Regions from separate parts of the Nocardia grenadensis genome, predicted to be linked through region 1. Evidence: riboswitches for the same ligand, from Rfam matches in the RefSeq annotation. Region 1 holds a riboswitch; each other region holds the start of a gene.
What was found. A riboswitch is a leader RNA that binds a small molecule or an ion and turns the genes downstream of it on or off. The one in region 1 is predicted to bind cobalamin.

Region 1 (7,250 bases):
CGGTTCGGACGGCATGGCCGGTCGGCGTGCGGTCCGCGGGGAAAAAGTGCATGAAGGCCTCGGGCTGGAAGGGAAACGCCGCGGAACCGGGGCGCCCGCCGGGCGGGCGCCCCGGTCACAGGTCAGCGAAGCGCCTGGGCCGCCGCGACGAGATTACGCAGCGAGGCGATGACCTCGTCGGTGCGACGGGTCTTCAGACCGCAGTCCGGGTTTACCCAGAGCCGTTCGGCCGGAACGGCTTTCAGCGCGAGCGCGAGGGACTTCTCGATCTCCTCGGTGCCGGGCACGCGCGGCGAGTGGATATCGTAGACACCCGGGCCGACACCCAGGCCGAACCCGGCCGCGTTGAGGTCGTCGAGCACCTCCATATGCGAGCGCGCCGCCTCGATCGAGGTGACGTCGGCATCCAGCCCCGCGATGGCCCCGATGACCTCACCGAACTCCGAGTAGCACAGGTGGGTGTGGATCTGTGTGGCATCGGCGACGCCGGAGGTCGAGAGCCGGAACGCGTCGACCGCCCAGTCCAAGTAGGCGGCCTGATCGGCCTTACGCAGCGGCAGCAGCTCACGTAGCGCGGGCTCGTCGACCTGGATGATGCCGATACCGGCCGCCTCGAGGTCCACCGTCTCGTCCCGGATCGCCAACGCGATCTGGCGGGCGGTGTCGGCGAGCGGCTGGTCGTCCCGGATGAACGACCACGCCAGGATGGTGACCGGGCCGGTCAGCATTCCCTTGACCGGCCTGCTGGTCAGCGACTGCGCGTAGGTGATCCACTCGACGGTCATGACCCGCGGACGGACCACATCGCCGTAGACGATCGGCGGGCGCACGCACCGGGTGCCGTAGGACTGCACCCAGCCGTTGATCGTCGCGGCGAAGCCGTCGAGCTGCTCGGCGAAGTACTGCACCATATCGTTGCGCTCCGGCTCCCCGTGCACCAGCACATCGAGACCGATCTCCTCCTGCAGCGCGATGACCTCGGCGATCTCGGCACGCATCCGGGTGTCGTATTCGGCCCGGTCGATCTCGCCTCGGCGCAATTCCGCGCGGGCCACCCGGATGCGGCTCGTCTGCGGGTAGGAGCCGATGGTGGTGGTCGGCAGCAACGGCAGGTTCAGCCGCTGCTGCTGTAGCACGCGACGTTCGTCGGCCGGGGTGCGGCGCACCGTGTCAGCGTCCAGTCCGGCCAGCCGCTCACGTACCGACTCGACCCGCAGCCGCGGGTCGGACTTACGGTCGGCCACCGCCGTGCGAGCAATCTCCAGAGCCTCCGCGACAGTGCCCTCGCCCTCAGCGAGAGCGGTGGCCAGCACCCGGATTTCGGCGATCTTCTCCGCGCCGAATGCCAGCCAGCTGCGCAGGCGCTCGTCCAGATCGGTCTCGGGCGCGAGGCTGTAGGGCACGTGCAGCAGCGAGCACGAGCTCGACACGGCCACCGACACTCCGGCATCGCGCAGCCCGGTCAGCTGCGGAAGCGCGTGATCGGGGTCGACGCGCCAGATATTGTGACCGTCGACGACACCCGCCACGATCAGCTTGTCCGTGATCGACTGCGCCACGGCCAGGTCCGCATCGCCACCGGCGACGAGGTCGACGGCGATACCGTCGATGCCGGTCTCCGCCAGCACCGGCAGCGCCACCCCGAGGCGGCCGAAATAAGCGGCCACCAGAATGGCCGGGCGCGCCGACACCTGAGACAGTCGCTGGTAGGTGGAACGCACGGCCGCCAGCTCGGCCTCGGTCAGATCGGTCACCAGCGACGGCTCATCGATCTGCACCCACTGCGCACCGGCCTCGGCGAGCAGGTCGAGCAGCCGCTCGTAGAGGGGCAGCAGGTCGGGCAGGCGCTCGAGCAGGTCGCTGCCGTCCACCGACTTGGCCAGCTTCAGGAAGGTGATCGGTCCGACGACCACCGGGCGGGCCGGCACGCCCAGAGCCAGCGCTTCGCGCAGCTCGGCCAGCGGCTTCTCCGGATGCAGGGAGAACGCGGTATCCGCGGCGAGTTCGGGCACCAAGTAGTGGTAGTTGGTGTCGAACCACTTGGTCATCTCCAGCGGAGCGACCTCGGCGTTGCCACGAGCCGCCGCGAAGTAGCGATCCAGCTCATCGGCGATCCCCGACACCCGCTCGGGCAACGCACCGAGCAGCACGGCGGTATCGAGCACCTGGTCGTAATAGGAGAACGTGCCCACCGGCACCGAATCCAGCCCGGCGTCCCGCGCCGCGGTCAGCGCGGTGGTGCGCAGGTCCGCGGCGACAGCGTGCAAGCCCTCGGCATCGAGGCGCCCGGCCCAGTAGGACTCGGTAGCGCGTTTGAGCTCCCTGTTGGGGCCGATGCGCGGGAGCCCCAGCACGGTTGCGGAAAAAGTAGTGTGCGGGTTCGACATCAATGAACTCCATGGTCAGCAGCGATGACCGCCACCCATTCAGAGCGCACACTGGCGGAGCCCATGAAGCATCGTTCCCGTGCCCGGGTCCACTCGGCGTAACGCCCGATCCACGAGGCGACGACCACCGGATACGGCGTATCCGGTACAACGGGCAGGTCTTCGGACTCGTGGGCATCGACCCCTCGAACGGGTCGACCCCGGCGCTCGAGGCCCGGGGCTGGTCCTACCGACCGTCGCTTCCCAGGCAGGCGCCCAGTGCGGGTGACGGCTGTCGTTCCCACTCACCGCTGCGGGACAGTCCCGGATTTCCACCGGGTTCCCTCTCACTCGACGATGCGAACACCACCGAGCTTCGACACCATCGGACGGATCAGGGGCTCCTCGACTCCGCCTCCGGCGAACCAGCTGCGCCGACAAATATAGCCAACTCCGATCGGATCGCGAAAGACGGTTACCTCACATCGGAGGTGAGCACTGGATAGCCGCTCCGTACCGGGCCCGGTTCCGGGAACACCTACAGCAGGGAATTCAGCCGGTCCGGAGCGGAGCAGACCAATGGCTCCGAGCCGATCCGGACCAGACCTCGAGCGCCCAGCTCGCACCGGGCGACGCTTCACCGGGGTGGCCCCCGACTACGCAACCGGGCCGAAGGCAACGGCACCGGCGCGGCTCCCGGCCGGACTATCATGAGCGAGCAGCTGGTTCGCGTTCATCTCCGGCCGACCTGGATTCCCAGGCACGGGTGAACGCGTCGAAACCGGATCCTGGGATATCCCGGGATCCGGTGAGAGGGAACCCGGTGGGATTCCGGGACTGTCCCGCAGCGGTGAGCGGGAACGACCGCCGTCATCGAGCACTGGGTACTCGCCCGGGAAGCGACGGCCACTAGGTCGGCCGAACAGGCCGGTGCCCGCGAGTCCGAAGACCTGCCGCTGCGCCGGGCACGCCGTGCCCGGCGGCCACCGCCTCGTGGATCGGGCGCGCGGACCGGCTTCCCGACCCTGCGGAGCGCTGCGCTCCGGGCGACGCCATATCGCCCCTCAGTGGTCGGCGGTCGATGCTGCCCGTGGGCGGTGGCGGCCGTCCGCAACGCACTGGAGACGATCATCGTGGCAGTCCCGCCCCCGCCGTTCACCGCAACCGTTCTCGGCCTGCCCCGGCCCGGACCCGACCGAGAACTCGAACGCGCCGTCGAGGACTATCGGTCGGGGACCGCCGATCCCGACCAGCTCCACGCCACCGCCCGGGCCCTGCGCGAGGCCCAACTCAGCGCGCTCGCCGACGGAGGTTTGGACTCCATCCCCGTCGGCACCTCCGCCTACGGCGATCATCTGCTCGACACAGCCTTCATGCTCGGGGCCGTGCCCGCTCGAGTGCTCGACCTCGCCGACCCGTCCGATCGCTACCTCGCCGCCGCGCAAGGAACCGGCACCATCGACGCCATGCGGACGGCGCCGTGGTTCGACACCGGTCACCGGTACCTCGTTCCCGAGATCGACCGGCAGACCCGTTTCACCCTCGACGCCGGGAAGCTGCTCGCCGAGCTGGCCGAGGCGACGGCGCTCGGTGTACCGGCCCGCCCGGTAACGATCGGCCCGCTGACCTTCCTGACGATGTCCCGGCACACCACCGGTGACCCGCTCGACCGGCTCGCCGAGATCGTTCCGCTCTACCAATCCCTTTTCGAACAGCTCGCCGACGCGGGTGCGTCGTGGGTACAACTCGACGAACCGATTCTCGGCACCGCCCTCACCACCACCGAACTGTCCCGGCTGCGCGCGGCCTACGCCGCCCTGTGCGGCACACCACACCGGCCCGCGGTCCTCGTCGCCACCCCGTTCGGGCACAACCACACCGCCCTCGCCGCACTGGCCGATATGGGCATCGACGGCGTCGCACTGGATTTCACCGCGGGGGCCACGCTCCGGTCGGTCGCCTCTGTCCCGGCGCTGACCCGCAAACTGGTCGTCGCCGGTGTGGTCGACGGGCGGACCATCGAGCCCACCGATCTCGATACCGCGCTGAGCACTCTCGGCGCACTGCTCGGCATCGCCGGTTCGGTGGCCGTATCGAGTTCGTGCTCGCTGCATGTTCCCACCGCGCCGGCATCGGCACCCGGCCTCGACACGCGGCGACCGGACCGCGGCGCGGACAAGGTCGCCGAGATCCGAATCCTCGCCACCGCTCTGACCCGCGGAACCGAGGCCGTGGCCACCGAACTGCGTGCCGCGCGGGAATCGAGCGAATCCCGTCGCACGATGAGCTGACCGACAGGCCATGGCCGCGCGGCACCGGACAGCATCGCTTCCCCCCGGGGCGAGGCCACTCGCCCGGCACCGGTCAGATCTTTATCGCAACGATGCCTTCTTCGGCATCGTTGTCGGCGACCATCCGGACCGAACGTGTGTAGCCTCCCCTGCCGAGACTTGGTTCGATGACTCGCCGGGTGTTGTTCCACTACCTATCGCCGATCGGCAGACCTGCACGTTGATTCTGGAAACGGAGGCGTTGTGGACTGGGAATTGTGGCAGCGTAGTTGGGATCAGCAGCAAGAGTTCTATCTACCGGAGCGCGAGGAACGGTTCCGGGTGATGGTGGATGTGGTGGCGGCCGCGGTAGGGCCGGCACCACGTATTCTCGATCTGGCCTGCGGAACAGGCACTATCAGCCGGCGTCTGTTCGACCGTCTTCCGGACGCGAGATCGTTCGCGGTCGATATCGACCCGACGATGCTGGCGATGGCCCGCGGATCGTTCGAGGGAGATTCACGCATCACCTTCGCGACCGCCGACCTGGCCGAGCCGGGCTGGATGGAATGCCTGCCGGTCGAGCCGTTCGACGCCGTTCTGACCGCGACGTCGACGCATTGGATGCAGACCGAACCCCTGGCCCGGCTCTACACCGACCTCGCGAAGGTGGTCCGGCCGGGCGGTGTGTTCGTCAACGCCGATCACATGCCCGATCCGGAGACCCCGATGCTCAACGCGATAGACGAGACCGTCCAGCACGCGCACCAGGACCGCGCCCGCGCGATGGGCGCGCTGGATTGGGAGCAATGGTGGGCGAAGGTGGCTTCCGACCCGGACTTGGCCGTGGCACACGAGGGCAGCCGAGCGATCTTCGACCAGCACGCCGGGGGCGCGGAGCACCCAGCCGCCTGGCACTGCCTGCGGCTGAAAGAAGCCGGATTCCTGGAGGCCGGGGTGGCGTGGCGATCGATCAACGATGCCATGGTGGTCGCGATCAGGTAACCGGACAGCCGCTGTCCCGGTATGGGTACCGACTATGACCGGGGCTTTCTACGCCGCAGGCCGGTGTCCTGGCGCCGCGCCGGCGACAGGACACCGGAGGCTGTCAGCCGACGACTGCCTTCTCGACACTCTCGATCAGCGCGGCGCGGGCGAGGGTCGCCTGCGCCATCTTCACATGCGCCGCGTCGACCAGGACGCTGTCCACACCGACCGCGCCCCGGCCCTTCGCCTCGGCTTCTCGGTAGGCAGCGATATTGCGTTCGGCCAGCGCGATCTCCGCCTGAGTCGGCGCGTAGACCGTATTGGCGATCGGCACCTGCACGGGGTGGATGGCCCATTTGCCGGTGTAGCCGAGCAGCGAGGCGCGGCGGGCATCACGCTCGTAGCCCTCGGTGTTCGCGTAATCCGGGAACGGGGCATCGATCGCGACGACACCGGCGATCCTGGCCGCGACGATCACCTTGGCGCGGGCGTAATGCCAGAAGTCGCCGGGGTAGTCGCCGAGGGGTTCGAAGTTGGTGTCGACCCGGGCGCCCTGGGAGAGCGAGAAATCGCCGACACCGAAGATCAGCGCGTCGACCCGTGGGCTGGCTTTCGCGATGGCCTCGGCGTTGGCCAGGCCTTCCACTTCCTCGATCAGTACCTCCAACCGGATCTTGCGGTCCAGGCCGAGTTTCGTCTCGAGCTGGGTGAGCAGCACATCGACCCACCACACATCGCGCGCGGTGAGCGCTTTGGGTACGACGATGGTGTCCAGTCGATGCCCGGCCCGAGTGACTACCTCGATGATGTCGTCGTGGCACCACGGGGTATCGAGACCGTTGATGCGCACGGCTCGCGTGGTGCGGCCCCAGTCGAGGTCGTTCAGGGCGCCGATCGCCTTCTCCCGCGATTCGGCTTTGCGGCTTTCCGGAGTGGCGTCCTCCAAGTCCAGGAAGACCAGATCGGCGCCGCTGGCGAGGGCTTTGTCGAACATGTGATCGTTGCAGGCGGGAAGCGCCAGTTCCGAGCGGCGCAGTACAGAAGTCATGAGAATCCTTGTCTGGTATCGGTCACAGCACGCCGCGGGCGCGCAGATCGTCGAGTTCGGAGTCGGTCAGGTCGAGGATGTCGCGGTAGACCTCGCTGTTGTGCTGGCCGAGGCGGGGCCCGAGGTGGTCGAGCCGGCCGGTCGTTGCGGAGAATCGCGGTACCGGAGCCTGCACGGTCATCGTGCCCAGTTCGTCGTCGCCGACCGGTACGAAGACGCCGCGGTGGCGCATCTGCTCGTCGCCGACCAGGTCGGCGATATCGTAAACCGGGGCGGCGGCGACTTCGGCGGCGTCGAATACCGACATCGCTTCGGCGAGAGTGTGTTCGCCGACCCACTCCGCGACCGCCTCGTCCACTTCCACCGCGCGGGCCAGTCGGCGCTGGGGGTCGGCGAAGTCGGCGTCGGTGACCAGGTCGTCGCGGCCGATGGCGCGGAAAACCCGCAGTGCCAGGGCCGGCGAACTGCCGGACATGGCCAGCCAGTGACCATCGCTGGTGCGGTAGGTGTTGCGCGGGGCCGAGATATCCCAGCGGTTCCCGGCCCGAGTGGGTACGAGGCCGAGTTGGTCGTAGCCGA
Region 2 (7,250 bases), 2.3 Mb from region 1:
GCCTCCCGGACCCGGTCCGCGGTGGGCCGGGTTCCGGCCGGCGGCACCTTCAGGCGCCGCCCACCGGCGGTCCCGGCGACGATCCGGGTCATTCGGATTCGCGCTCGCCCAGCTCGACCAGCAGATCACCGCCCTCGACCTGCTGCACCTGCGCTATGGCCACCCGACCCACCACACCGCCGCGCGGCGCGGTGATGGCGGCCTCCATCTTCATGGCCTCGATGGTGCCGATGGTGTCGCCCGAGGCGACCGTTTCGCCTTCGGCCACGGTCAGCGTCACGACACCGGCGAAAGGCGCCGCGATGTGATGCGGGTTGTTCTTGTCGGCCTTCTCCGCGGCCGGGACCTCACTGGCGATGGAACGGTCACGCACGGAAACCGGCCGCAACTGTCCGTTGAGGATGCACATGACCGTGCGCATCCCGCGTTCGTCGGGTTCGGAGATCGCCTCCAGACCGATGAGTAGGATGACACCCTTCTCGAGCTGCACCCGGTGTTCCTCACCATGGCGCAGGCCGTAGAAGAACTGATTGGCCGACAGGCCGGTGGTATCGCCGTATTTCTCCCGATGCGCCAGGAATTCCGCGGTCGGGCCGGGGAACAGCAGCCGGTTGAGGGTCGCGCGACGCTCGTCGGAGGTACCGGCCAGACCCGCTTCGTCCGCCTCGGACAACTCGGATTCGGGTTTGGCCGCGCCCCGGCCGGCGAGCGCCTTCTCCCGGAACGGCTCGGGCCAGCCACCGGCCGGCGTGCCGAGTTCCCCGCGCAGGAAACCGATCACCGAATCCGGGATGTCGTAGCGACCCGGGTCGGCGGCGAACTGCTCGATATCGATCCCGGAGCCGACCAGCGACAGCGCCAGGTCACCGACCACCTTGGACGACGGCGTGACCTTGATCAGCCGGCCCAGCAACCGATCCGCGGCCGCGTATTTCGCCTCCACCTCCTCGAACCGATCCCCCAACCCCAGCGCGATCGCCTGCTGACGCAGATTCGACAGCTGCCCACCGGGGATCTCGTGGGTGTAGACGCGGCCGGTCGGCGCCGGCAGACCGGATTCGAACGGCGCGTACACCTTGCGCAACGCCTCCCAGTACGGCTCCAGATCACAGACATTGCGCAGATCGAGCCCGGTGTCGTATTCGCTGTGCGCGGCGGCGGCCACGATCGCCGAGAGCGCGGGCTGACTCGTGGTACCGGCCATCGCCGCCGACGCGCCGTCGACGGCGTCGGCGCCGGCCTGCCAGGCAGCGAGATAGGTGGCCAGCTGCCCGCCCGGAGTGTCGTGGGTGTGCACATGGACCGGCAGATCGAAATTGCTGCGCAGCGCGGTCACCAATTTCGCCGCCGCGGGCGCGCGCAACAGTCCGGCCATATCCTTGATCGCCAGCACATGCGCGCCCGCGTCCACGATCTGCTCGGCCAGTTTGAGGTAGTAGTCGAGGGTGTAGAGCTTCTCGTCCGGACCGGTGAGATCACCGGTGTAGGACAGCGCGACCTCGGCGATCGCGGTACCGGTTTCCCGGACCGCGTCGATGGCCGGGCGCATCTGGTCCACATTGTTCAGGGCGTCGAAGATCCGGAAGATATCGATACCGGTCTCGGTGGCCTCGGCCACGAACGCCCGGGTCACCCGCTCCGGATACGGGGTGTAACCGACAGTGTTGCGACCGCGCAGCAGCATCTGCAGGCAAATATTCGGAATCGCCTCGCGCAGCGCGGCCAGCCGCTCCCACGGGTCCTCGTAGAGGAAGCGCAGCGCCACATCGTAGGTCGCCCCGCCCCACGCCTCGATGGACAGCAGCTCCGGGGTCAGGCGCGCCACATGCCCAGCCACATCGAGCAGGCCGTTGGTGCGTACCCGGGTCGCCAGCAGCGACTGGTGCGCGTCACGGAAGGTGGTGTCGGTGACCCCGACAGCCTTCTGTTCGCGCAACGCCCGGGCGAAACCCTCGGGGCCCAGCGTCAGCAGTTTCTGCCGCGAACCGTCCGGCGGCGGCACCGCCAGGTCGATGGTGGGCAGTTTGTCGTGCGGGTACACCGCGGTCGGCCGGGCGCCGTGCGGTTTGTTCACCGTGATGTCGGCCAGGTAGTTCAGGATCTTGGTACCGCGGTCGGCGGATTCGCGGGTGGCCAGCAGTTCCGGACGCTCGTCGATGAACGATGTGGTGATGCGGCCGGCGGTGAAATCGTCGTCGCCGAGTACCGCGAGCAGGAACGGGATATTGGTGGTGACACCGCGGATCCGGAACTCCATCAGCGCCCGCCGGGCCCGCGCCACCGCCGCCGGGAAGTCCCGGCCGCGGCAGGTGAGCTTGACCAGCATGGAATCGAAATAGGCACCGATCTCCGCGCCGAGATTCGCGCCGCCGTCGAGCCGGATACCGGCGCCGCCGGGGGTGCGGTAGGCGGTGATGCGGCCGGTATCGGGACGGAATCCGTTGGCCGGGTCCTCGGTGGTGATCCGGCACTGCAGCGCCGCACCGCGAATGGTCACCTTGTCCTGGCTCAGCCCCAGATCGCCCAGGCTCTCCCCGGCCGCGATCCGCAACTGCGACTGGACCAGATCCACATCGGTGATCTCCTCGGTCACCGTATGTTCCACCTGGATCCGCGGATTCATCTCGATGAACACGTGTTTACCGCGTTCGTCGAGCAGGAATTCCACCGTGCCCGCACAGCTGTACCCGATCTGCCGGGCGAAGGCCACCGCGTCCGCGCAGATCCGGTCCCGCAACTCCGGATCCAGATTCGGGGCCGGGGCCAGCTCGATCACCTTCTGGTGCCGCCGCTGCAGCGAACAGTCCCGCTCGAACAGGTGCATCACATTGCCCTGGGTATCGGCCAGGATCTGCACTTCGATATGCCGCGGGTTCACCACGGCCTGCTCCAGGAACACCGTCGGATCACCGAACGCCGACTCCGCCTCGCGCGAGGCCGCCTCGATCGCTTCCCGCAGCCCGGACCGCTCGGCCACCCGGCGCATACCGCGCCCGCCGCCACCGGCGACGGCCTTCACGAATACCGGGAACTCCATGGATTCCGCGGCCGTCAGCAACTCCGCCACGTCGGCCGAGGGTGCGCTCGAATCCAGGACCGGCAGCCCGGCCGCGCGCGCCGCGGCGATCGCGCGGGCCTTGTTGCCCGCCAGTTCGAGAACCTCGGCCGACGGTCCGATGAAGGTGATGCCCTCCCTCGCGCATGCGGCGGCCAGATCGGGATTCTCCGAGAGGAACCCGTAGCCGGGGTAGATGGCGTCGGCGCCCGCGGTCTTCGCCGCCTCGATGATGGCGTCGACCGAGAGGTAGGCCCGGACCGGATGACCTTCCTCGCCGATCTCGTATGCCTCGTCCGCCTTCAGGCGGTGGACCGAATTACGGTCCTCGTGCGGGAAGACGGCAACCGTTCCGATACCGAGCTCGTACGCCGCACGGAAGGCTCGGATGGCGATTTCGCCGCGGTTGGCAACCAAGACTTTCGAGAACATTGAACCAACGTACCCGGCGTCACACCCAGGATCGACAGCGAAGTCCACTTCGCAGAGTTTTCACAAGGGGGTATTGCAAGGGTGCGAAAAGGAGTTCACCGTGCCGTCATATCTCACCACCCGCGGCCCCCTGCGGCGCGGTGCCGGAACCCCAGCCAATACCCCGCTATTCCGGGTACGTGATCACCACCGGCAAACGCGTCGCTGCCGCACCACGTACCGCCGCCCGCGCCCGTGCCGCGCGGGGAGATGCGGACCGCTCGTGCCGGCGCGTTATGGTGGAACCCGCAGCTGGTCCGCCGGCCGGACGACGAGGAGCCCCGAACGTCCGCCCCCGGCGCCGAAGCCCGCACCACGCGGGTGAGAGGGAATCCGGTGGAAATCCGGAACTGTCCCGCAGCGGTGAGCAGGAACGACCGCCGTCATCAGCACTGGGCAGCACGCCTGGGAAGCGACGGCCAGTAGGTCGGCCGACCGGCCGGTGCCCGCGAGTCCGAAGACCTGCCGGTTGTACCGGATACGCCGTATCCGGTGGTCGTCGCCTCGTGGAGCGGGCGCCGCCACCAGTGCTGACAACCGACCCGACCGCACGGCCGGGTCGTTCGGGGTCTCATCGGTGCCGTGCGTCCGGGAACGGCGACGGCCGTCGAACTTCAGCACTGGAGAACACCGTGACTGTTATTTCGCACACCCCGTTCACCGCAACGGTTCTCGGACTCCCCCGGGTCGGGCCGCGCCGGGAACTGAAACGGGCGACCGAGTCCTACTGGGCGGGCCGGATAGACGCGGCGCGACTACACGAGACCGGCCGCGCGCTGCGCCGGGACCAGTACGCGGAACTGACCGCCGCCGGACTGGACTCGATCCCCGTCGGCACCTTCTCCTACTACGACCAGATGCTCGACACCGCCGTTCTTCTCGGCGCCCTACCCGAGCGGGTCGCCGGGATCGAGGATCGGCTGGACCGCTATTTCGCGGCCGCGCGCGGAACCGAGTCGGTGGAACCGCTGGAGATGACCAAGTGGTTCGACACCAACTACCACTACCTGGTGCCCGAACTCGGCCCGGACACCAAATTCGGCCTGCATCCGGAAGATCTGCTGGCGCAGGTGGCCGAAGCGATCGAACTCGGCGTACCGGTCCGGCCCGTGATCATCGGACCGGTCACCTTCCTGAAACTGGCCAAGACCACCGACGGCGCGGCGCTGGACCGGATCGACGAACTGATCCCGCTGTACCGGGAATTGCTGCGGCTGCTCGCCGAGGCGGGCGCGGGCTGGGTACAACTCGACGAACCCGCGCTGGTCACCGATCTCACCGCGGTGGAACTGGCGACGGTCCGGCGGGTCTACACCGAACTCACCGCGGCGGGGCGGCGGCCGGCGGTGCTGGTGGCCACCTATTTCGGGTATCCGGGCGCGGCGCTGGAAGCGCTGGCCGCCACCGATGTCGAAGGTATCGCCGTCGATCTGGTCGCCGGCACCGAGGTCGCCGCGGTGGCGGCGGTCCCCGCTCTGTCGCACAAACTACTGGTCGCGGGCGTGGTCGACGGTCGAAATGTCTGGCGCACCGATCTCGACGGTGCGCTGTCGACGCTGGCCACGCTGCTGGGCAGCGTAGGGGCCCTGGCGGTTTCCACCTCGTGCTCGCTGCTGCACGTCCCGTACTCGCTGGAGGTGGAGACTCGACTCGACGACGCACTGCGCTCCTGGCTCGCCTTCGGCGCCGAGAAGACCGCCGAGGTGCGGGTGCTGGCGACCGGACTGAGCTCCGGCACCGAGGCGGTCGCCGCGGAACTGGAGACCGCCCGGGCCGCCGCCGCGAGCCGCCGTGCCGATCCACGGATCGGCAATGCGCAGGTACGGGCGCGACTCGCCGCGCTGGGCCCGGACGCCGCCCGGCGGGCTCCCGCCGAACAGCGCCGGACCCTGCAGCGGGAGCGTCTGCACCTGCCGCCGCTGCCGACCACCACCATCGGCTCCTACCCGCAGACCTCGGCCATCCGGCTGGCCCGGGCGGCACTGCGGTCCGGGGAGATCGACCGGGCCGAGTACGTGCGCCGGATGCGGGCGGAGATCGGCGAGGTCGTCGCCCTGCAGGAGGAACTCGGGCTCGATGTCCTCGTACACGGCGAACCGGAACGCAACGATATGGTGCAGTACTTCGCCGAACAGCTGGACGGATTCGCGGCGACCGATCTGGGCTGGGTGCAGTCCTACGGCACCCGCTGCGTGCGCCCGCCCATCCTGTTCGGTGACGTCTCCCGCCCGGCCGCGATGACGGTTGACTGGATCACCTACGCGCAGTCGCTCACCGACAAACCCGTCAAGGGCATGCTCACCGGCCCGGTCACCATCCTGGCCTGGTCCTTCGTCCGCGACGACCAGCCACTGGCGGATTCGGCCCGGCAGGTGGCCCTGGCGATCCGGGACGAGACGGTGGATCTGCAGAACGCGGGTATCCGCATCGTCCAGGTCGACGAGCCCGCGCTGCGGGAGCTGCTCCCGCTGCGTGACGCCGATCAGCAGGCGTACCTGGACTGGTCGGTGCATGCCTTCCGGCTGGCCACCTCCGGGGTGGCCGACTCCGTCCAGATCCACACCCACCTGTGCTACTCGGAGTTCGGTGAGGTGATCGACGCCATTGCCGGGCTGGACGCCGATGTCACGTCCATCGAGGCCGCCCGCTCGCGGATGGAGGTACTGGGCGATCTGAACGCCTCCGGCTTCGCCGCCGGGGTGGGACCGGGCGTCTACGATATCCACTCGCCCCGGGTGCCCGGTGTCGAGGAGATCACCGCGTCCCTACGTGCGGCCCTGGAAGCGGTGCCGGCCGAACGTCTCTGGGTCAATCCCGACTGCGGCCTGAAGACCCGCGGCCCGGCCGAGGTGGAGGCATCTCTGCGCAATATGGTGGCCGCCGCCCACGGCGTCCGCTGAATTCCCGGTCCGGGCCGCGCCACCCGCGACCCGGACCGTTCAGCCCTCCAGCTCCCCGGCTCCTGGTTCCCGGCGTTTCGTCCGCCGGGCCACACAGTGCGGGCAGGCCTGCGCCACGCGCAGCACCGGCCGGATCCGGGCCGGTGCGGACGGCCCCCGCCGCACCACCCGGCACCCTTGTCTTTCCCCCATGAGACCTGATCCTTTCCTTCGGCGTTTTACCGTTGCCAGGTTTGACGCCGGGTGTCCCGGCCCGGTTCCCAGGTACGCCGATCAGGATTTGGCCAGATATTCCAAGCGTTCGGAATCGACGGCAGCGTGCATCATCGCCGCCAGCCCGGGGTGCCGGGTCAGCCCGGGATCCTGCTCCACCACCGTGCGGGCCAGTTCCTGGGCGGCGGTGATGACCTCCAGATCGTCGAGCAGCGACAGCAGGCGCAGCGACCGGGTGGTCCCCGACTGCGCCGCGCCGAGCACATCGCCCTCGCGGCGCTGCCGCAGATCGAGTACCGAGAGCTCGAATCCGTCGGTGGTGGCGGCGACGGCCTCCAGCCTGGTCATCGCCGGACCCCCGGGTGCGGCGTCGGTGATCAACAGGCACAGCCCGGGATGTGCACCGCGCCCGATGCGGCCCCGGAGCTGGTGCAGCTGGCTCACCCCGAACCGGTCGGCGTCCACGATCACCATCACGGTCGCGTTCGGCACGTCCACGCCCACCTCGACCACTGTCGTACAGACCAGCACATCGATATCGCCGGCATTGAAGTCGCGCATCACCTGGTCTTTTTCATCCGACGGCAGCCGTCCGTGCAGCAGCCCGATCC
Region 3 (7,250 bases), 970 kb from region 1:
CATGAAGATCGAAGAAAGCCGCGCCGAGATCGTCCGGTTCCGCCAGGCAGCCCATGCGGGAACGGTCAAATTCGATCCGGAGGCGGCACGCCGCTGCGCGGAACTCTACGACCGTCAGGCCGATCGGCTCATCTACTTGCGACAGCGCCTGGAAGACGCCTCGGATCCGCATGGTTTCGGCGGCCTGATCTCGGCCCAGCAGCTCCAGGCCGGGTTCGGGCACAAGGCTCGCGCCGCCGCCGCCCTGCTCGATCACTACATCGAAGCAGCCTATCGGATGAAGGAAGCGTTCCTGGTCAGCGGCGGGCTCTACGACGAGGCCGACGCCGCGAACGCCGCCGCGGTACGCGCCCTCGAAGCGAGGCTCGATCGATGATGCGATACCTCCGCCGCGGCTCCGGCCTCCGCGGACCGCGTGTACTCGCTTCGAAGGAGGCCTCATGACAGGGACCGATCCCGATTACATCAGCGCCATGGAGCATTTCGAAGCCATGCGCCATGAGGACATCTATCGGGCCACCCAGCAGATCGATGCCGGTGAGATCCTGCGGATGTCCGGCACCTGGGTGCACGCCGCCACCACCTTGCAGACCTCGCTGCCGCTGACCCGCGCCGGCGCGGACCGGGTGATGAACGCGATGGAATGGGACGGGGAGGCCGCCGACGCCGCCTTCGCCAGCACCCGCGGTTTCGCCGATTCGGTGGAGGAACTGGCCGGTGTGCTCGGTCAGGTGGGGTTGCGCCTGGGTGCGGTGGCCGCGGCCGCGGAAGCGGTGAAGATCGCGGTGGTTCCGCCCGGTGATTCCGGCCCGGTCGGCGCGCTGGCCCGGCTGCTGGAGGCGGCCAAGGTGATCGACGCGCAGATGGTGCAGGAGGTGCTGCGCCAAGAAGCGATCCTCACCATGAATATGGTCTACAAACCCGCCTATCTGGCGGCGGGTACCGCGGTGCCCGCGCTGCCCGAACCGCCGGCCGCCCCGGGTCCGCTGCCCCCGCTCGGTCCGCCGCCGGCACCCCGCGACCGGATCGATTCGGCGGTCGGCGCGGACTCGGCCCCGGCCGTGGGGGATTCCACCGCACCCGGCGGCGAGGCCACCGAGTCCGGGGGCGCCGCCGATCAACCGGCGCCACAGAGCGACTCGGCCCCGACGCCTCCCGCGCCGGGAAGTCCTACGCCGGAGGCGGATTCCGCGCCGGACGGCCCCGCGGCACCGGACGGTGACCCCGCGCCGTCCCCCGGAAACGACGGCGGACCCCCGCGGCCACCGGCCCGCGAGGTTCCGGAGCCGACCGACGGCTCGGCGCCCCCCGCGGAGCCCCCTCCCGGAGATACCACACCGGCACCGCCCGCCGCCGAACAACCGCCCGCTCCCGCGAATCCGGCCGAGCCGGAGTCGCCCGCGCCACCGGGTCCGACCGCGGCGCCGCTCTCGGATCCGGCCGGTCAGCCCGGTATCACGGGGCCGGTACCCGGACAGCGCGCCCCGGATCAGCCCGGGGTCATTCCACCCCGATCTTGAGGCGGCGCCGCTGTGCCCTACCGGGCGGGATAATCCTGCACCCAGTGGAACCGCGGGCCGTTCAGCGGGAAGGCACCGGGATCCACCGCTCGTAGCTCGACGGTCACCGGCCGTCCGTCCAGTTCTCCGGCCAAGCGCAGGACGCCGGGTTCCGGACGGGTATAGGCGAAGTCGGCGGTCGGCATGCCCGCCGGATCGGCGCCGACCGGGGCGGCGACCGTGAGGGTGTGCGCGGTCGCGTCGACCTGGGCGGGCACCGTCACCAATGCCCCGTCCATCCGCTGCCACGACACCGCACCCTCGGTCTCGATCACCAGCCGCTGCCAGCGGTCCGGGTCGGTGAGCAGCGGGGGTACCGGCCGGCCGTCCATCCGGAACTCGGTGACCTCCCACAGCCCGTACAGCTCGGGCTTCGGCGCACCGCCGCCGTAATCCCGCCAGCTCGACCAGCCGAGTACCGCCACTCCGACGACCAGCCAGATGCCGACCGCCGCCTCGGCGAACCCCACGATCCGCGTGCCCCGCCGACTGGTGCACAACGGCGGTTGCACGGCGGGGTCGGCACGGCGGGCGAGCAGGAAGAAGTCCGCGAAACGGCGGGCCTGTGGGAGGAGCAGGAGCAGCGAGAAGACCAGCAGATGGAACGACACGATCTTGACCGGCACATCGAAGGTCATGTTCAGCACGAACACCTGCGCCATGCTCACCACACTCAGCATCGCGCCGAGGGTGGCCGTGCGCGGTACCAGCAACAGCAGACCACCGAGCAGTTCCGCCACCCCGAGCAGGATTTCGTACACCGGCGCGCTACCCACCTGCAACCACAGCACCGCCATCGGAGTGAGCTGGCCGTAGGGCTGGACGAGCGCCGAGAACGGGGGCGGCGGCATCTGGGTCGGCACCGCTTTGGCGATGCCGTAGAACAGCATCTGCCCGGCGACGCACCACCGCAGGAGCATCAGGAACCACGCGCCAGCCCGCGGATACGCGAGGCGCCGCCGGTCGAGCACCGACCACAGCGTCGCCGCCAGGGCCGCCACCACCAGCGCGGTGAACACCATCACCCAGATGATCGCCTGGTCGCCACTGCCGGAGTCCCGGTGCAACTGCACGTCGATGCCGAATACCGTCCGTCCCACCCAGTTCAGCACCGACTCCACCGCCAGCAGTGGCCACATCGGTGCGGTATCGGGCAGGAACTGGTGGGTGAACCCGGTGAAGACGAACAGGATCTGCCCGATCATCACGCAGAAGATCACGCTGTAGACGACGCCGAACCGGAACGCCACCCGCGCGGGCCACGACCAGCGCACCGGCCGCGGGTTCTCGGGTTCGGACAGCTCTCGCCCAGCACCGGTGACCGTCCGAACCGCACCCATACCACGACCTCGCTGTTCCGATTTGTTCGACGACCCACCCCGACCCGGAGCCCCACTCGAACCTAGACCACCTGCCGGGCCCGGCGCCTCCGTGACAACCCCTATTCTCCGATCCTCCCTTCGCACGAGTTCGCCCACTGCGACGAGGCCTTTCAGGGGAACCCGCAACCGAACCGCGGGCGCTGTCTTCGGCGTGATACATCCCGGCCCCGCTCGTGCCCGGCCGCTGTCGGCACCTCGCCGCCTATCGTGGATCCGTGCCCACACCACCTACCGGTCTCGCCGCGGACACCGGGCCGATCACGCGATTCGTCACCGATCTGTTCGGCGCCGATCTACTCGGCCTGTACCTGTACGGGTCGGCGGTGACCAGCGGTCTGCAGTACGACAGCGACCTCGATTTCCTGGCGGTCACCGCCGTCGCCCTCGACGACGACCTGCGTACGCGTCTGTCCGAGGGACTGCTCCGGCAGTCGGGACGGTGGCCACGCACAGGCGGGGCCAGACCGGTGGAACTGACCGTGGTGGCCCGCGACGCCGTCGTACCGTGGCGCTTCCCGCCGCGCGGCGAGTTCGTGTACGGCGAATGGTTGCGGACGGAGTTCGAGCACGGCGCGGTCCCGCCGCCGGCGCCCGACCCGGATCTGGCGATACTGCTCGGTGTGGTTCGCGATTCGTCCGTGGCGTTGGCCGGACCGCCCGCCGATCGGTTACTGGATCCGGTACCGCCGGAGGATCTGGTTCGCGCGATCACGGCGAGCCTGCCCACATTGATCGCGGGCGTGGACGGTGACGAGCGCAATACCGTCCTGACGCTGGCCCGGATGTGGGTCACCGCGGAGACCGGGGAGGTGGTCTCCAAAGCCGAAGCCGCCCAGCGCATCGCCGCCCGGGCGCCGGCCCCGCACGCCGCGCTGCTGCACCGCGCGCGGGACGGCTATCTCGGTGTGGCGGTGGACGACTGGACCCGGTATCGCGACGAGACCGCGGCCTTCGTGCGGTATGCCGCCGCGGGAATCACGGCCGCCGCCGCGGTCACCGGCCGCGCACAGCGCTGAACGGTCCGCGCCACACCGGGGCCCCGGATCGGGGCGGCACGTACGCGGGCCCGGAACCGGAGCGGCGGATCGGCGGCGACCGGCACCTCCTACCAGGCGATGGCCCCCTGTGCACCGACGAAGGAGCCGTCGGTGCACACCTGCGGCGATTCCGCCGCCGCGAGGACGACCTGGGCGGCCTGTTCCGGCGTCGTCGGCGCGTCGGCCGCCGCGGGCGCCAGTTCGGTCGCGACGAAACCGGGGCATACCGAGATCACCCGGACGGCGGTATCGGCGAGCGATTTCGCCAGGCCTACCGTGATGCTGTTCAGTGCCGCCTTCGACGCCTGGTAGCCCGGGACCACCATCGAGTAGTACGCCGACTCCGGGTTCCGCTGCTCGGTGAGCGAGCCCATCTCGCTGGAGATGTTGACGATCCGCCCGGCCGGTGCGCGGCGCACCAGCGGCAGCAGCGCTTCGATCACATTGGCGGGGCCGAAGGTGTTGGTCATCAAAGTCTCGGTGAACGCGCCGGGGTGGGCGAAGTTCACCGTGCCGGTGGCGGTGGCCTCGGGCAGGATGCCGGCATTGTTCACCAGCACATCGATGTGGTCGTACCGTTCGCCGAGGGAATCACGCAGGCACCGCGCGCTGTCCGCTGAGCACACGTCGAGGATTTCGCCCTCGGCCGCCGACCCCGCCGACCGCAGTTCGTCCACCACGGCGTTCACCGCCGGCGCGCGGCGCCCGGTGACGATCACCCGGTAACCCGCGCGGGCGAATGCCGTCGCGGTGGCGCGTCCGAGCCCGCGGGTCGCTCCGGTGACCACCACGATCTTCTCCGACATGTTCGTTCCTTTCGTGATTTCCGTTCGTGCCCTATGAGCATCAGTGAGGGCATAGCGTGCACGCTGGCAGAAAATCGCCGTCGCATTCGCCCGCGGCCGGTTCGAACCGGTCGAACGTCCAGTTCCCTGTCGGATAGCATGGGCGATGGCCGCTCTGCGGTCACGACGTGATGAGGGAACCCGGTGGAAATCCGGGACTGGCGCGCAACGGTGACACCCGCGGGTGAAGTCCGATCACTCATCCGCCGAGCTCGGTTCCCGGCCTCGCGCACAGGCCCAGACGCAAGGAGTCCACGCCGTGACGCGGTCCATTTCCCTGGCGGTCACCGCCGTGGTATCCACCCTCCTGATGACCGCATGTGCCGGTACACCCGATTCGGGCGGTCCGGCCGCCGGGTCCACCGCCGGCTATCCGCTGACAATCGAGAACTGCGGCGTCGAGGTCACCGTGGCGGCACCGCCGCAGCGGGCGGTCGCGCTCAATCAGGGGTCGGCGGAAATCCTGCTGTCGCTCGGTCTGGCCGATCGGATGGTCGGCACCGCCACCTGGACCGATCCGGTCCGAGAGAACCTGGCCGCCGACAACACGCGCGTGCCGCGGCTGGCCGACAATCGCCCCTCCTTCGAAGTGGTCCTGGACAAGGAACCGGATTTCGTCGCCGCCTCCTTCGGCGGCACCCTCGGTCCCGGTGGCGTGGCCGACCGGCAGCAGTTCACCGAGCTGGGCGTACCCACCTACCTCTCACCGACCGATTGCGCCGACAAAACCGATATCAGCGTCAATGCCGACGGCGCCCGTACCGCACCGCTGACCATGGATTCGGTGTACCGGGAGATCCGCGACCTGGCCGCGATCTTCGATATCCCGGACCGGGGTGAGCGGCTGGTCACCGACCTCCGCGACCGCTACGCTGCCGCGTCCGGTCGGATCGCGGCGGATCGGGTCTCGCTGGCCTACTGGTTCGCCGATACCGCCACGCCGTACGTGGCGGGCTGTTGCGGTTCGTCCGGGATCATCACCGACGCGGTCGGCGCGAAGAACGTATTCGACGACACCACCGACGAATGGCCGCAGGTCAGCTGGGAAACCGTCCTCGACCGCGACCCGACCGCCCTGGTCCTGGCCGACCTGAGCCGGCGCAGCCTCGCCGGGGACGCACTGGACAGCAAGATCGCGTTCTTGGAATCGAATCCGGTGACGGCGAAGCTGACCGCGGTCCGCGAGCGGCGCTACATCGTGGTCAATGGCGCCGATCTGAACCCCTCGATCCGGACGGTCGACGGGATCGAGAAGGTCGCCGACGCCCTGGCGCGGTGGGGTTACGGTTCGTGAGGTCGGCGGCACCGAGCACCACGGTCCGGCTCGCCCGCGCTCCCGCGACGGTGGCGCTGGTGGTGTCCGGGGTGGTCGTGCTGGTCGTCTCGATGGCCTTCACCATCACGATCGGTCCGGCCGAGCTGTCGGTCGGCGAGGTCTACGCCGTGCTGTTCGAGAAACTCGGTGCCGGTACCGCGGCCGTCTCGCCTATCCGCGAAGGCATCGTCTGGCAGTTGCGGCTGCCCCGGACCCTGCTGGCCGCGATCTGCGGGGCAGGTCTGGCGGTATGCGGAGTCGTCATGCAGTCGCTGTTGCGTAATCCGCTCGCCGATCCGTTCGTGCTCGGGATCTCCTCCGGCGCCTCGACGGGTGCGGTACTGGTGGCGGTCCTCGGTGTGGGTGGCGGCCTGATCTCGTTGTCCACCGGCGCTTTCCTCGGCGCACTCGTCTCGTTCGGGCTGGTGCTGGTGCTGGCCGCGGGAGCCGGGGGTGGCACCGCGAAGGTGGTGCTGGCCGGGGTCGCCGGAACCCAGCTGTTCTCCGCGCTCACCTCGTTCATCGTTCTGTCCTCGGCCGATGCCGAACGGACCCGCGGCATCCTGTTCTGGCTGCTGGGTTCGCTGGCGGGCGCCGGCTGGACCGATGTGGGCACGACCGCGGCCGTCTGCGCCGCCGGGCTGGTATTATGCGGGTGGTATGCCTCCGCGCTGGACGCGTTCACCTTCGGCTCGTCGACCGCCGCGACCCTGGGCGTCGCGGTCGGCCGGACCCGGCCGATCCTGCTCGTGATCACCGCACTGATCACGGCGGTCCTGGTCAGCGCGGCCGGGGCGATCGGTTTCATCGGCCTGGTGCTACCGCACGCCGCGCGGTTCCTCGTCGGGCCCCGGCACAGCCGGTTGATCCCGGTGACCGCGGTCCTGGGCGCGATCCTGCTGGTCTGGGTCGACGCGCTCGCCCGGACCGTATTCGCGCCGCAGGAGGTACCGGTCGGCGTCGTCACGGCCCTCATCGGCGTGCCCGCCTTCGCCCTGCTGCTGTTCCGCACCCGGAGCGCGCCGTGACCGGCCGGACAGTCGAATACCGGACCTCGCCTCCGCGGAGCGCACGGTGACACTGCACGCACAGGACCTGTCCTGGACCCGCGG
Region 4 (7,250 bases), 340 kb from region 1:
TGCTTTCGGCGGCGTTCGGTTTCGACGAGTGCGCGCAGCAAGTCGACATCGGCCAGCTCCGGCCATCCTGGTGTTCGGGCAGCCGGCGCCAGCGCGGTCGAATTCATGGTCACCGATGCAGCATACCTCGAGTTAGAACGTATGTTCGATAACCCGGCCGGGGGAATGCCCGAGCCGACGTCACTGTTGCAGCGCTAATCGCGCCAGACGGGTGGGCGCTTCGCCAGGAAGGCAAGCAGTTCGACCAGATACTCGCCCGACAGAGCATTGCGCCGCTCCGGCCGGTTCATGGTGATGCGCACCGTGTCGGCATCCCGCGCGACCAATAGATGCCGACGCCCCAAGGCGGTCATATCTCCACCGTAGATCTCTTCGAGCGACGACACGACACCTCTGGGACGGTCCAGAACCACTCTCCCGGATACAGCCGCAGCAAAGAAGGGTCGGCGGGCGTACCAGGTCCGAGGTCGTCCTGGCACGCTCCATCCCGACACTGGACGACGAGCGCGTGCCTGCGGCCGACAGTCGCGCCCGCACCGAGCGGAGCGGACGGCACGGGAGTACCCCACCGACAACTGGACGCATCCGGCACCGTGCCTCCGACGTTCCTGGCGTACCGAATCGGTAGCGCGGTCGCTCGCCAACTGACGCCGACCCTTGATGCGCCCTGCCTGCGTCGATCATCACTTCTCCATATCGGCCTCGCCTTGGCTCGGCCGCATCGCTCCCGCGGCGGTCGGTGGCTTGATCCAGCACGTTGGCATGCGCGTGGAACGTCCGGATGGTGCTGGATGGGTAGACCGGGCCAGGTACGTCTCGGCGGTCGCGTTCAGCAGTTCGGGAGCCCGGCTGGAGGTGGGATATCCGGTGCCGCAGGATGTCGGCGAAGTCTCCGACCTGGGAATCGTGGCGAGCAATCCGGTACGGTCGCGAGCAGCGGGTCGAGATCGTCGCGGCGTGGCTGGGTGACCGATGGCCCGGCACCGGCGCCCAGGGCCTTATTCTGCCCATGTGACAGGGGAACCGGAGCGCTCGGCCCGATCATGCCGGCGGCGGATGCCGCTGCTGGCCGCCGGTGCCGTGCTGGCGGCGGGTGGAGCCGCCACCCGACCGTTCGGTTGGCCGGCAACCCTGCTGGTGCTGGTGCCGGTGGTCGTGGCGACGGTACTGGCGTTCCACGCTGGGGCCAGGCCGATCCCGTCCACCGCCCGGCTGCGGCGCGGAGTGGCAGTCTGGTCGACGCTGCTGGTCACCGCATCGGCGTGGGAAGTGTACGCCTTTGTGCGGAAACCTGATTGGACGCAGCCGAGCCACGTACACCCGACATTGTCGACGCTGCTGGATCCGGCACTCGAGCAGTGGCCGCTGCGGTTGGCCGGATGGCTGGTATGGCTGGGTGTCGGCTGGTGGCTGGTGTCGAGATGAGCGATCGGATGATCATCATCGTCGGCTTCGTGCTGGTACTGGCGGTCACGCTCGGCATGGTCGCGGTCACGCATGTGCGCCGGGATCTGGTCGCGCCTCTGGGCGAAACAATCGCGTACCTCACGCGCACTCGGGTTGCGAGGATCGCTGGTGTGCTCGTGTGGGCATGGGTCGGCTGGCACTTTCTCGCGCGATAGTGCCGCAAGGGATCGGACGCGACGAGCCGGACAGCCGGCTCGGGTAACTCGGCAGGAGGATACGAGGCGGTGCGGGGGAGGGCACCAAGACCAAGCGGGCCCGGCCGATACCGATCCTCGAGGAGGCGCTACCGGTGGTCCTGCGCCGTACCGACGCCGCGAGCTTCTGGCCGTGCTGGTCCGAATTGGTCCCGAACTCCGACTGGTGGAATAAGAGAAAACCCCTCCCATGCAGGTGGGAAGGGGTTTTTCTATGGTCGGGCTGACAGGATTTGAACCTGCGACCACTTGACCCCCAGTCAAGTGCGCTACCAAACTGCGCCACAGCCCGTTGCGCCGTGTGTTCCGGCGCTCGATGAGATTACCTCAGAGGTGTTCGAGAGAGGAAATCGGCTGGTTGAGCGGGGTGTTGTCGGATTTCGGACCGCATTCGGGCCGCGGGGTGTGCTGCCGTGTGGGCTCGGCTGCTGCCCCGGCTCTCCGCGCGCTCGGATCTCCGGTGTCCGGCATCACGTACCTGATCGAATAGCTCCCTGGTTCTCTTTGTTGGACCCCTGTCGGCGTCCGGACAGCCCCGGGCCGCGCCTTCTTCTGTCGCTACGAGCGACCACTCGCCGAGAGGCGCCTGTTGGACGTCGACTTCCCGACCGGACGCCGCTGGGCTCTTTGCCCGGCGGCGTTTCGCTGTCCGTCCCCCTATCTACGGCGTCCGATGGGTAGTCCGTGCGCGTTGTACGCCGGTACTGCCCACCGCCCCACTGGAGTCCCAGCTCGAGCCGGGCATATCCTGACGGATGCAGCTGGTTCATCCCGCGCTGTTTCGGTGTGCGCGGGATGTCGAAGCCTGTCGTTCGGTGTCGGTGACATCGGGTGGCGGGTGAGAGGGAACCCGGTGGGAATCCGGGACTGTCCCGCAGCGGTGAGCGGGAGCGACCGCCGTCAGACGCACTGGGCCGGAGGTTCGGGAAGCGACGGCGTGGTAGTAGCAGCCCGGGTGCGGACCCGGGTCGACCGAGTGAGGGTCGGTGCCCGCGAGTCCGAAGACCTGCCGGTTGTGCCGGGCACGCCGTGTCCGGTTGGCTGTCGCCTCGCGGATCGGGCGTTTCGCCGCCGTTCTACGCCCCGGACCGTGCCCGGGGGCGTCGGGTCGCGCGTTCGTGGGTGGTGGTCGTTGGTGCTACCGATGGAGCGTGCGCTGTGCAGGCCTCTTCGAAGCTGTTCGGCGGGAACATGAATGCGCCGCCGGGGTTCCCGTGCGGTCCGGTGCCTGGGGCCCGGGCTCGCTGTCGTTCGAGTCCGGATCGCTGTATCGGGTGGGTCGTGAGTGGTCATGCGAGGAAAGGTGCCGGCGGTGGAGAAGATGTACGGCGGGGGGCGGTTGCGTGCACTGCGGGAGCAGCGGGGGCTGTCGCAGTCGGGGCTGGCCAAGGCGCTCGGGTTGTCGGTGAGTTATGTGAATCAGCTGGAGAACGATCAGCGGCCGCTGACGGTGCCGGTGCTGATGCGCCTGACCTCCACCTTCGACCTGGAGGTGGGGTTCTTCGCGCCGGAGACCGACGCGCGGCTGCTCGCGGACCTGCAGGAAGTGTTCGTCGAGGATCCCGAGACGGCGGCGGTTACCAGTAGCGAACTCGACGACCTGCTGTCCCGGGTGCCGACGGCGGCGCGGCTGCTGATCAGTCAGCATCGGCGGCTGCGCACGGCCGACGGGCAGCTGGAACTACTCACCGCCGGGATCGACGGTCCGGCCAAGGCACCGCGCACCGCTATGCCCTACGAGGATGTGCGGGACTACTTCTACGACCGGCGCAATCACATTCCGGTCCTCGACACCGCCGCGGAGGAACTGTTCACCCGGAGCGGCTTCACGCTCGGCGGGTTGGATCTGCAGTTGGCGCGTTTGCTGCGTGACGAGTTCGGGGTGGCGGTGCGGATCCGTTCGGAGGATCCCGGCAGGCCGGGACCCAAGCGCATCTACGACCCGCAGGCCCGCGTACTCGCGCTCGCGCGGCGGCTGACCGCGGGCCAGCGGGCGTTCCAGCTGGCCACTCAGTTGGCATTTCTCACGCAGTCCGAGGCGCTCGACGAGCTGCTCACGGAGACCGGGCCGCTACCGGCGGAGTCGCTGCGGTTGCTGCGGATCGGGCTGGCGAACTACTTCGCCGGTGCGCTGATCCTGCCCTACGGGCGTTTTCTGGGTGCGGCCGAGCGATTGCGTTACGATATCGACCTGCTCTCCGCGCAATTCGAGGTCGGGTTCGAGACGGTCTGTCACCGGCTCTCGACGCTCCAGCGGCGGGGGCAACGCGGCGTGCCGTTCTTCTTCGTCCGCACCGACCGGGCGGGAAATATCTCGAAACGGCAGTCCGCTACCGCTTTTCACTTCTCCCGGGTCGGGGGGAGTTGTCCGCTGTGGGTGGTGCACGATGCCTTCGCGACCCCGGGCCGGATCCGCACGCAGATCGCCGAGATGCCCGACGGGCGTACCTATCTGTGGCTGGCCCGTACGACCGGGGAGAGCAACCCCGGATATCTGGCGCCGGCACGGCATTTCGCCGTCGGTCTCGGCTGCGACCTGACCTTCGCGGAGAAGCTCGTCTACTCGCATGGGCTCCCGGTGCGCGATCCGGCGGTCGCTGTCCCGATCGGTGCCGGCTGCCGGGTCTGTGAACGCACCGCGTGCGCGCAGCGGGCGTTTCCGCAGATCGGCCGTCCGCTCGCGGCCGACGAGAACCGTCCGGCGAATACTCCTTACGCACCGGCGAGCAACACTCGCTGATCGGGCCCGAACCGGCGGCATCGGGATTATTCCGATGCATGCCGTAATCGGACGCTCGGTATTCCGCGAATTGATATCGCTCGTAATTTTCGATCTACGGCCCTTACACGTCATTCGTTTCGGCGTGCTCAGGCCCGCCGCGATGCCGGATCGTGTGCCCGGGCGGCTGCTGGCAGTGTCAGTGCAGGTCCGGGCGTATGGCGACCTTCCGCAACTTACGCAAATTCGCAGGATCTATTCTGCATAATTCGCCTTCTGCAACCCGTTTCCGCGGCCCCGGACTCTCGGTAGCGTGCGAATCGAGTGAATTCCACCGATCGCCTGGAGGTCCTGGACCGTGAAGAATCATCTCGTCCGCACCCACCGTTCCGCGGAGCATTTCCCCCGCGAGGAGCATCTGGCGTGGCAGATCGCCGAGGTGGCGACCGATCCGGTGGAGGTCGCTCCGGAGACCGCGGAGATGATCGTCAACCGGATCATCGACAACGCCGCCGTCGCCGCGGCCGCGCTGACCCGACGTCCGGTAGCCAACGCCCGGGCCCAGGCGTTGGCGCATCCCTACCGGCCGGGGGCGACCGTGTTCGGTGCCGAGGGCCGGTTCTCGCCGGAATGGACGGCCTGGGCCAACGGTGTGGCAGTACGCGAGCTCGACTTCCACGACACTTTCCTGGCCGCGGAATACTCCCACCCGGGCGACAATATTCCGGCGATCCTGGCGGTCGCCCAGCACGCCGGACGTACCGGTCGTGACCTGCTCCGCGGTTTGGCGACCGGCTACGAGATCCAGATCGACCTGGTGCGGTCTATCTGCCTGCACGAGCACAAGATCGATCATGTGGCCCATCTCGGACCGTCGGCCGCGGCGGGTATCGGTAGCCTGCTCGGCCTCGACGCCGAGACCATCTACCAGGCCATCGGGCAGGCCCTGCACACCACCACCGCGACCCGTCAGTCGCGGAAGGGCGAGATCTCGAGCTGGAAGGCCTACGCCCCCGCGTTCGCGGGGAAGATGGCGGTGGAGGCCGTCGATCGCGCACTGCGCGGGGAGGGCGCGCCGGCGCCGGTCTGGGAGGGCGAGGACGGGGTGATCGCCTGGTTGCTCGGGGGCTCGGGGGCCGAGTACTCGGTGCCGCTGCCCGGGCCGGGGGAGCCCAAGCGGGCGATCCTGGATTCCTACACCAAGGAGCATTCCGCGGAATACCAGAGTCAGGCGCCGATCGATCTCGCCCGCCGGATGCGCGAGCGAATCGGAGACCTGGACCAGATCGCCTCCATCGTGTTGCACACCAGTCACCACACCCATGTGGTGATCGGCACCGGATCGAACGATCCGCAGAAATTCGACCCGGGGGCGTCGCGGGAAACGCTCGACCATTCGGTGCCCTATATCTTCGCCGTCGCCCTGCAGGACGGCACCTGGCATCACGAGCGGTCCTACACACCCGAGCGCGCGCAGCGCCCCGACACCGTGGCGCTGTGGCGCGGGATCTCCACCGCGGAGGATCCGGAGTGGACCCGCCGCTATCACTCCACCGACCCGCGGGAGAAAGCGTTCGGTGCCCGCGCCGAGGTCACGCTGAAGAGTGGGGAGGTGATCGTCGACGAACTCGCCGTCGCCGATGCCCACCCGCTCGGCGCGCGGCCCTTCGCCCGCGAGCAGTATGTCGCCAAATTCCGCACCCTCGCCGAGGGCGTGGTCGATCCGGCCGAACAGGACCGCTTCCTCGAGGTGGCCCAGCGCACAGGGGAGTTGACGGCCGACGAATTGCCGCAGCTGAGTTTCACCGTCTCGCCGGATGTGCTCGCCCGCGCGCCGCACGCCCCGAAGGGACTGTTCTGATGACCGGGCTCCTCGCTGCGCCGACGCCCGCCGCGGACAAGCGGGCCGCGTTCCGGGCCGGCCTGGCCTCCGGGCGGATCCAGCGATTCCCCGGCGCCTTCAACCCACTGGTGGCGACTCTGATCCAGGAGATCGGCTTCGAGGGCGTGTATGTCTCGGGTGCCGTGCTGTCGGCCGAACTCGGCCTGCCCGATATCGGCCTGACCACGCTCACCGAGGTATCGGGACGCGGGCAGCAGATCGCCCGGGTCACCGATCTGCCGATTCTCATCGACGCCGACACCGGTTTCGGTGAGCCGATGAACGCCGCCCGGACGGTCACCGTACTCGAGAACGCCGGGATCGCCGGCTGCCACCTCGAGGACCAGGTCAACCCGAAACGCTGCGGCCATCTCGACGGCAAGGCAGTGGTGCCCACCGCGGAAATGGTCCGCCGACTGCGGGCCGCGGTATCCGCCCGCCGCGATCCGAACTTCGTGATCTGCGCGCGTACCGATGCGGCGGGAATCGAGGGAATCGACGCGGCGATCGAGCGTGCGAGGGCCTACACCGAGGCAGGCGCGGACCTGATCTTCACCGAGGCACTACGCACGCCCGCGGACTTCGCGAAATTCCGCGAGGCGGTGAGCACTCCATTGCTGGCGAATATGACCGAATTCGGTAAGTCGGAACTGATTCCGGCCGCCACTCTCGAATCGATCGGCTACAACATGGTCATCTACCCGGTGTCCACTTTCCGGCTGGCGATGTACGCCGCGGAGGCGGGCCTGCACGAGATCCAGACCGCCGGCACGCAGTCCGGCCTGCTGGACCGTATGCAGCCCCGCAGCCGCCTGTACGAACTGCTGCGGTACGAGCGTTACAACGAATTCGATTCGAGCGTATTCGATTTCACTCTGGAAAGGGACCAGTGATGAGCACATCGTCGCTCGGCGAACCGGTGCGGGGCGGGGCCGCGGCCGCGATACCGACCATCTACAAAGGTCTGGCGGGTGTGGTCGTCGATACC

Region 2: linked by a shared signal. The riboswitch ahead of metE (5-methyltetrahydropteroyltriglutamate--homocysteine S-methyltransferase) and the one ahead of metE (5-methyltetrahydropteroyltriglutamate--homocysteine S-methyltransferase) in region 1 are both predicted to bind cobalamin.
Region 3: linked by a shared signal. The riboswitch ahead of ACQPYS_RS06130 (ABC transporter substrate-binding protein) and the one ahead of metE (5-methyltetrahydropteroyltriglutamate--homocysteine S-methyltransferase) in region 1 are both predicted to bind cobalamin.
Region 4: linked by a shared signal. The riboswitch ahead of ACQPYS_RS12190 (short-chain fatty acyl-CoA regulator family protein) and the one ahead of metE (5-methyltetrahydropteroyltriglutamate--homocysteine S-methyltransferase) in region 1 are both predicted to bind cobalamin.

Annotation. Positions count from the first base shown of each region.
Region 1 covers NZ_CP192054.1:2,351,964-2,359,213, reverse strand. Annotated here, with positions in the region: gene ACQPYS_RS10740 (methylenetetrahydrofolate reductase) at 1-52, opposite strand, end outside; gene metE (5-methyltetrahydropteroyltriglutamate--homocysteine S-methyltransferase) at 123-2,387, opposite strand; cobalamin riboswitch at 2,524-2,746, opposite strand; cobalamin riboswitch at 3,156-3,338, shown strand; gene ACQPYS_RS10730 (hypothetical protein) at 3,434-4,657, shown strand; gene ACQPYS_RS10725 (class I SAM-dependent methyltransferase) at 4,901-5,641, shown strand; gene ACQPYS_RS10720 (HpcH/HpaI aldolase/citrate lyase family protein) at 5,745-6,671, opposite strand; gene ACQPYS_RS10715 (CaiB/BaiF CoA transferase family protein) at 6,694-7,250, opposite strand, start outside.
Region 2 covers NZ_CP192054.1:4,646,089-4,653,338, forward strand. Annotated here, with positions in the region: gene rsmD (16S rRNA (guanine(966)-N(2))-methyltransferase RsmD) at 1-92, opposite strand, end outside; gene ACQPYS_RS21220 (pyruvate carboxylase) at 89-3,487, opposite strand; cobalamin riboswitch at 3,853-3,990, shown strand; gene metE (5-methyltetrahydropteroyltriglutamate--homocysteine S-methyltransferase) at 4,168-6,426, shown strand; gene ACQPYS_RS21230 (hypothetical protein) at 6,466-6,618, opposite strand; gene recG (ATP-dependent DNA helicase RecG) at 6,700-7,250, opposite strand, start outside.
Region 3 covers NZ_CP192054.1:1,383,941-1,391,190, reverse strand. Annotated here, with positions in the region: gene ACQPYS_RS06155 (hypothetical protein) at 2-376, shown strand; gene ACQPYS_RS06150 (hypothetical protein) at 441-1,520, shown strand; gene ACQPYS_RS06145 (DoxX family protein) at 1,538-2,899, opposite strand; gene ACQPYS_RS06140 (aminoglycoside adenylyltransferase family protein) at 3,157-3,957, shown strand; gene ACQPYS_RS06135 (SDR family NAD(P)-dependent oxidoreductase) at 4,047-4,784, opposite strand; cobalamin riboswitch at 4,914-5,064, shown strand; gene ACQPYS_RS06130 (ABC transporter substrate-binding protein) at 5,134-6,117, shown strand; gene ACQPYS_RS06125 (FecCD family ABC transporter permease) at 6,114-7,166, shown strand; gene ACQPYS_RS06120 (ABC transporter ATP-binding protein) at 7,213-7,250, shown strand, end outside.
Region 4 covers NZ_CP192054.1:2,692,815-2,700,064, forward strand. Annotated here, with positions in the region: gene ACQPYS_RS12160 (hypothetical protein) at 1-107, opposite strand, end outside; gene ACQPYS_RS12165 (hypothetical protein) at 195-353, opposite strand; gene ACQPYS_RS12170 (hypothetical protein) at 878-1,015, shown strand; gene ACQPYS_RS12175 (hypothetical protein) at 1,012-1,425, shown strand; gene ACQPYS_RS12180 (DUF6186 family protein) at 1,434-1,622, shown strand; tRNA gene ACQPYS_RS12185 (tRNA-Pro) at 1,877-1,953, opposite strand; cobalamin riboswitch at 2,458-2,689, shown strand; gene ACQPYS_RS12190 (short-chain fatty acyl-CoA regulator family protein) at 2,974-4,401, shown strand; gene prpD (2-methylcitrate dehydratase PrpD) at 4,739-6,241, shown strand; gene prpB (methylisocitrate lyase) at 6,241-7,155, shown strand; gene ACQPYS_RS12205 (bifunctional 2-methylcitrate synthase/citrate synthase) at 7,155-7,250, shown strand, end outside.